3 regions of the Metabacillus sp. KH_069 genome follow, and region 1 is predicted to be linked to each of the others. Evidence: riboswitches for the same ligand, from Rfam matches in the RefSeq annotation. Region 1 holds a riboswitch; each other region holds the start of a gene.
The links. A riboswitch is a leader RNA that binds a small molecule or an ion and turns the genes downstream of it on or off. The one in region 1 is predicted to bind S-adenosylmethionine.
Positions count from the first base shown of each region.

Region 2: linked by a shared signal. The riboswitch ahead of AC3ISE_RS01210 (Na+/H+ antiporter NhaC family protein) and the one ahead of AC3ISE_RS19475 (methionine ABC transporter ATP-binding protein) in region 1 are both predicted to bind S-adenosylmethionine.
Region 3: linked by a shared signal. The riboswitch ahead of mtnW (2,3-diketo-5-methylthiopentyl-1-phosphate enolase) and the one ahead of AC3ISE_RS19475 (methionine ABC transporter ATP-binding protein) in region 1 are both predicted to bind S-adenosylmethionine.

Region 1 covers NZ_CM174460.1:3,857,624-3,859,888, reverse strand. Annotated here, with positions in the region: gene AC3ISE_RS19480 (DUF4395 domain-containing protein) at 91-507, shown strand; SAM riboswitch class I at 581-688, shown strand; SAM riboswitch class I at 771-877, shown strand; gene AC3ISE_RS19475 (methionine ABC transporter ATP-binding protein) at 967-1,998, shown strand; gene AC3ISE_RS19470 (methionine ABC transporter permease) at 1,988-2,265, shown strand, end outside.
Region 2 covers NZ_CM174460.1:215,164-217,428, forward strand. Annotated here, with positions in the region: gene AC3ISE_RS01210 (Na+/H+ antiporter NhaC family protein) at 1-1,017, opposite strand, end outside; SAM riboswitch class I at 1,117-1,224, opposite strand; gene AC3ISE_RS01215 (TetR/AcrR family transcriptional regulator) at 1,389-2,012, shown strand; gene AC3ISE_RS01220 (GNAT family N-acetyltransferase) at 2,084-2,265, shown strand, end outside.
Region 3 covers NZ_CM174460.1:1,551,699-1,553,963, reverse strand. Annotated here, with positions in the region: gene mtnW (2,3-diketo-5-methylthiopentyl-1-phosphate enolase) at 1-943, opposite strand, end outside; SAM riboswitch class I at 1,179-1,287, opposite strand; gene AC3ISE_RS07645 (pyridoxal phosphate-dependent aminotransferase) at 1,384-2,265, opposite strand, start outside.

The DNA of each region.
Region 1 (2,265 bases):
ACTGTCAATAGATTCCTGAAGCATTTGTCTTCACAAAAGACAAAAACTGGAGTAAAATACTTATATTCCAATCAGACAGGTGGGATTTAAATGAACGCCATTCCTAAACCTCTTGTATTAACGAATCAATGGTTTATTGTTTTATCTGTTGCAGCCGCTTGGATTACAGGATTTGGCTGGTTTCTTCTTATACCTCTAATAGCAGGATTAATGGGACTTCTTTTTAAATTTAATCCTATTATGAAGACGGCAAAGCTCTTTTTGAGAAAAAAGCCTTCAGAATATATACCAGAGGATTTTGACCAGCAGCAGTTTAATCAGCTTATTGCAGTGATCTGTCTTAGCCTTGGTTTTCTTGGATATATGATGAACTGGATGACTCTGGCATATATCTTTACCGTTATGGTCGCGCTTGCTGCATTTGTTGCCATTTTGGGCTTTTGTGTGGGCTGCTTTATTCGTTTTCAGTGGCAGCAATATCGATACCGCAGGCTTTCTAAGCAGTGATAATTTTTCTGAAAAAGTGTTGACTTTCTGAAAATACCAGCGTAAAGTAGGACTCACATCGAAAATATGAAACTTCTTATCACGAGAGGTGGAGGGATTTGGCCCTTTGAAACCTCGGCAGCAGACTCCCATGAGAACTGTGCCAACTCCAACAAGCGTGATTTCGCTTGAGAGATAAGAAGAGTGAACGGTCTTTTACCTATGATCTTACCCTCTTCTTGGCTTTCAGGAAGAGGTTTTTTGTTTTCAAAAAATTAATAGATTTCTTATCCAGAGAAGCGGAGGGACTGGCCTGATGATGCTTCGGCAGCGGACTTTTCTAAAAAGTACTGTGCCAATTCCAGCAGGCGAGAAGCCTGGGAGATAAGAAGAGACCTAGTGATTCTTTATGAAGTCATGCCCTCTTCTTGTCGGATAGAAGAGGGTTTTTTTATTTTAAAAATTGCGGGAGGCATACATATGATTCAATTTGAAGGCGTCACAAAGGTTTATAACAGCGGAGGTAATGAAGTGAGAGCACTTGACGGCATTGACCTTCATGTTAAACAAGGGGAAATTTGCGGAGTGATCGGATTCAGCGGAGCCGGTAAAAGCACACTGATCCGCACAGTGAATTTGCTTGAGCGTCCAAGCTCTGGGAAAATCATTGTCGATAATCTTGATTTAACAGCTCTTTCCCAAAAGGAAGTAAGGCAGGTTAAGCGCAAAATCGGCATGGTCTTTCAGCATTTCAATCTGCTGAATTCCAAAACGGTATTCGCCAATGTTGCGATGCCGCTTCTTCTTGCAAAAACCTCTCAAAAAGTAATCAAAGAAAGAGTAACAGAATTATTGTCATTTGTAGGTTTAGAGGATAAAGCGAACCAATATCCTGACCAATTATCAGGCGGTCAAAAGCAGCGTGTCGGAATAGCCAGAGCACTTGCAACACAGCCTTCTATTCTATTGTGCGATGAAGCAACGTCCGCACTTGATCCTCAAACAACAGGCTCCATTCTGAAGCTTTTGAAGAAGATTAATCAGGAATACAACATAACGATTTTAATGATCACCCATGAGATGTCCGTCATCAGGGAGGTTTGCGACAGGGTGGCCGTGATCGAGGGCGGAAAAATTATCGAATCAGGTTCAGTCTTCGATGTTTTCTCAAATCCGCAAACAAAAACAGCTTCGAATTTTGTCAGCTCGGTTCTGAACGATTCCATCCCGGAATCTGTGCTGAAATTAGTGCAGGAGGAGAATGCTCCGGGACAGATTTTCAAAATTAACTTTGTCGGCAAATCTTCAGGACAGCCGCTGCTATCTCAGATTGCAAAACGGTTTGATCTTGATATCAATGTTTTATTTGGAAACATCACAGAGCTTCAGGGCATCCCGTTCGGTCATTTGATTGTTGAACTTCAGGGAACGGAAAGTGAAATTAAACGGGCTTTATTAGTGATGAATCAGGAAAATGTCACAGTGAAAGAGGTGGAAGCACATGCTAGTTGATTCACAGCAAATTATTGATGCACTGATAGAAACACTTGCGATGACAGGTTTTTCATTGCTTTTCTCAACCTTGATCGGACTGCCGCTTGGTGTGCTGCTGGTCATCACAAGAAAAGGTCACCTATGGGAGAATGCCATTATTTTTAATATCTTGAACGGCGTCGTCAATATCTTCCGTTCTGTACCCTTTATCATTTTAATGGTCGCAATTGTTCCTCTTACCAGATTAATTGTAGGAACTTCAATTGGGACAGCAGCAGCTGTAGT
Region 2 (2,265 bases), 790 kb from region 1:
ATTATTCGCAGTTGCAAGGTTTGTCGTGCTGACAAGACCGGCAATGGCAAATTCTGCTCCTTTTTTAGAAGCTATTCTTCGCGTCATCGCTTCTAAAATAAAGTGAATGCCGCCGTTTCGTTTAATTAATTCAACCATTCCGCCGATTAAGAGTGAAAGAATGACTAATTCGGCCATCCCCATAATACCATCTGTTATTTTCTGAAGAAATGCCGTTAACGTGTAGCTGCCATCAGAAAGGCCGATGATTCCGCTAAGCAGGATACCTCCAGTTAAAACAACGATTACATTCATTCCGAAAAGCGCTGTTACAAGAACGGCTATATATGGCACCATTTTAATGAAACTGAATTCTCCGGGAGAAACTGGTGATTGATTGCCGAGAGAAATGACAATTAAAACGACACTAGTTATAATGGCAGCCGGCAAAACAATGAAGAAGTTTACCTTGAACTTGTCTCTCATTTCCGTTTGCTGTGTCCGAACGGCTGCAATCGTTGTATCCGATATAAAAGACAGATTATCCCCGAACATTGCACCGCCAATTACGGCAGCCATAGCAAGAGCTACTGAAATATCAGCTTCTGCACTGATGGCAACGCCAATTGGAGCAAGCGCAGCAATTGTTCCCATTGAAGTACCCATTGCAAGTGAAATGAAAGCCCCAATGATAAATAACCCAACAATCAAAAAGCTTTGCGGCAAAAAGGTAAGAGCAAGATTGACAGTTGATTCAACTGCTCCCATTCCTTTGGCCACTTCTGAGAAAGCCCCAGCCAAGATAAATATAAACACCATGATCATTAAATCAGGATGACCTGCCCCTTTAGCAAAGCTCTCCACTTTTGAAGTGAATGTTTCTTTTCGATTCATCATAAGTGCAGCGCCCGCTGCAATGATGATTGCTACTAGAATGGGCATTTTATAGAAGTCTCCGGTGATGATGCCGGAACCTACAAACAGACCGATAAATATGAGTAAGGGCAGCAGCGCCCATCCATTTCCTTTCGTTTCCATGTGAACCACCTTTCTTTTCGTAAGGATCTTTCAGTGTGCATAAAAAAAGATCTCTTCTAAAATAAGAAGAGATCTTATATCCGGAATGGAAATAAGCTCTTCTCATTTTTCAAGCACAGGGCTTGCTGGAATTGGCACAGCACTCGGAAATCCGAGTCCGCTGCCGAGGCGTCACAGGGCCAGTCCCTCTGCCTCTCTTAATAAGAAGATATATGTGAGCTTTTAAAAAAGTCCTTTCCTACATTAAGGGGTTATTGTGTAAAAGTCAAATGGTAGATTTAACAAATATTTTTTCGAAATTGTTTGAATTTACCGTCATCAGTGGAATAAAATAAACTATATAGTCGGTTTTTAAGGAAGGCGGTGTAAAAGTGGCTCCAATCGTTTCAAATGAATACAAGGAAAAAAAGAAGCGCCATATCCTGGAAAGTGCCCTTAAGGCATTTGGCGAAAAAGGATTTCAGCTTGCAACAATAGACGATATTGTTGCTGAATCCGGGTTAAGCAAAGGGGCGATCTACAACTATTTTAAAAGCAAGGAAGAAATTTATCTTCAGCTGATGCAGATGCGGACAGAGGAGAATATCACCAAGCTGAAAAATACCTTTCAAGAGAGCGGAACTGCAAAAGAAAAACTTCACCAGTTTTTCAAAAACTACGCGGAAATTGAGCTGTCTCAAAAGTGGCAGAGAATGATCGGGGTTCACCTTGAATTCTGGATTCACTCAGGCAGGGACGAAGAGCTGAAGCGAGTCATGACAGACCGTTATGACAATGTCTATCAGGCCCTGCTCATTGAGATCATCGAAGAAGGCATCAGGCAGAATGAATTCAACAAAGACACTGATCCTTCGCTCGTATCTTCTATGGTGTGGGGAACTATAGATGGCATTTGCCTTCACTATTCAGTAATAGGCGGGAGTTACCCTTATGAAAAACAAATTCGCGCTTTAGAAGAAATGATCTTCTTGTACTTGGAAAAAGGGAGAGCTTAAGTTTTTAAAAGGATCATCCCAGACACTAAGAGGTTAGAAAGCTTACAGTCTACTGAGAAAAGGGGTACGTTATGATCACCATTAAAAGATTGTCTCAATGTACGCTTGAAGAAGCATTAACCGCATGGAATAAAGGCTTTGAGGGATATTATTTTGATATGACGCTGTCTCTTGAGAATTTTTTTAATCGAATGGTGCTTGAAAACCTTTCGCCGGCATTATCTGTAGTTGCTTTTCACGGCTCGAAGCCGGT
Region 3 (2,265 bases), 2.1 Mb from region 1:
AGAGGGCTGCTTCCCGTTCAAGCGCAACACTGCCGTACGGTGAAGGGAACAAAGAAAAATCTGCCCCGCTGTATCTCAGCAATTTTCCAAGTAAAAGAGAATGCGAGATTCCATATAGGGATGATGATGCCAATGCACCGCTGACAGCTGGATGAGCCATCAATGGAATGCCGATGTCTTTGTCCTCAGCCAGGCTTTGCAGCACATCAAGACCGTAAGCAAACACATTAAACAGCAGCGCATCTGCTCCAAGCTCTGCCGCACGCTTGGCTTTTTCTTTCAAATCATAAGTTTTGCCTGATAAATGAACCGCGTACATCGCCTTATGACCTGTCTGCTCATAAACCTCGTTCAGCACTTCTTTTCCGGCAGAGATGCGCTGTTCAAATGGTGTCAGCGGATTTTCAAACAGAATCTCATCATCTTTTACCATATCGACCCCGCCAAGCACCTGATCTTTAAGCTGATTCTTTAAAAATGAGAGATCCCTTCCGATGACGCCTTTAAAGATACTCATTAATAAAGGTCTGTCATACACGCCCAGTTTTTCACGGATGCCGCTGATTCCGAATTTAGGACCTTGAAACTCCGCAAGAAGATCATCTGAAAAATCCAGATCCAGCAGCTTCACTTCGCCGTCCAGGGAAAGCTTTCCGAACACGGTCGCAAGAATCGCCGGCAAATCATGGCTGAAATTCACCCCTGGATAAAAAATGTTGACGATGCCTTTTTTAACGCGTTTGTCTAAAAAAGCGGAGACCTTATCATCTGCGTCAAACTCTTCAATGGATACTACCTTCCCTTTGTGCTGCTGCAATTGTTTCTGCGTCAGTTTCGGAAGATCCGTCCATGAACCAATGGTTAAGCCAAGGGCAATCCCCTCTGCTTTTTTTTCTAAATTTTTCTCATCATGGATAAGATAGGTTGCTGTAATACCGCTCATGTTTGTACCGCCTTCCATAACAATATTAGAAAAGCGCAAGTGCCCGTTTAGCTCAGGCATGGCAGATAAGGATCCGTCTGTAAAGGCGCTTTTTGCCTTTACAGACGGATCCGTTCTGGCCGAGGAGCTGGGCGACTCCGCTTGTCATCTATGCGCAAATCTTATAATTCCTTAAACATATAAAAAAGGCCTCTTTCCGCTAATCGAAAAGAGACCTTATCTGACATGGCTAAGATCCTTATCTATCAGCGAATGCTGCAAGATTTAGCACCGTGCTTAAACCTTGGTTTAAGTCGGTTGCCGGGCTTCATCGGGCTAGTCCCTCCACCTGCTCTTGATAAGAATGGCTTATTTATTTTATCTTCTGAATATCTGAATAATTGAATAACCTGAATTTAATTTGGATTATGACAGTTTTTCAAAAGACTGTCAACATCATTTCAAAATAAATTCAGAGATTTTATCCGCTGGGCGGCTTCTCTCAGTCTTTCTTCTGAGGTCAAAAGCCCTGCCCTTACATAGCCTTCTCCGAATTTCCCGAAACCGACACCAGGTGCAACGCAGACATGGGCGTGCTCGAGAAGATATTCGGCAAAGGATTCTGAAGTAAAGCCTTCCGGGACAGGAAGCCAGGCAAAAAACGACCCAGGAGGCGCTTCAACCTTCCAGCCGATTTCGTTCAGAGCAGTGATGAATGCATGGCGTCTGCTCTCGTACCGCTCCACCAGTTCATCCACACAGGCCTGCGACTCAAGCAGGGCAACTGCTGCCGCCTCTTGAACAGCACTGAAAACACTGACAAACATGTGATCCTGCAAGAGGTTAATCGCCTCAATCACACTTTCATTTCCAATCGCAAAGCCAATCCGCCAGCCTGCCATATTATAAGTCTTTGAGAGAGTATAGATTTCAATCCCAGTCTCTTTTGCCTCTTCTATTTCCAAAAAGCTGACTGGTTTTTTTCCGTCAAATCCTATGGCGCCATAAGCAAAATCATGGACAACGCAAATTTCATTTTCTTTTGCAAACGCAACGGTTTCTTCAAAGAATTCTTTTGTGGCAACTGCACCTGTAGGATTGTTGGGGTAATTCAAAAACATAAGCTTTGCTTCTTTCTTCGCTTCTTCAGTAATCTCACCGTAATCCGGCAAAAACTGATTTTCTTTTACAAGCGGCATAAATTCCATCCTCGCGCGGGCAAGCTCTACCCCGGACCAATAGTCAGGATAGCCTGGATCCGGTACGAGAACTAAATCATCAGGATTGAGTAAACATTGCGGAATTTCAACAAGTCCTGCTTTCCCGCCGAACAAAATCGCGAC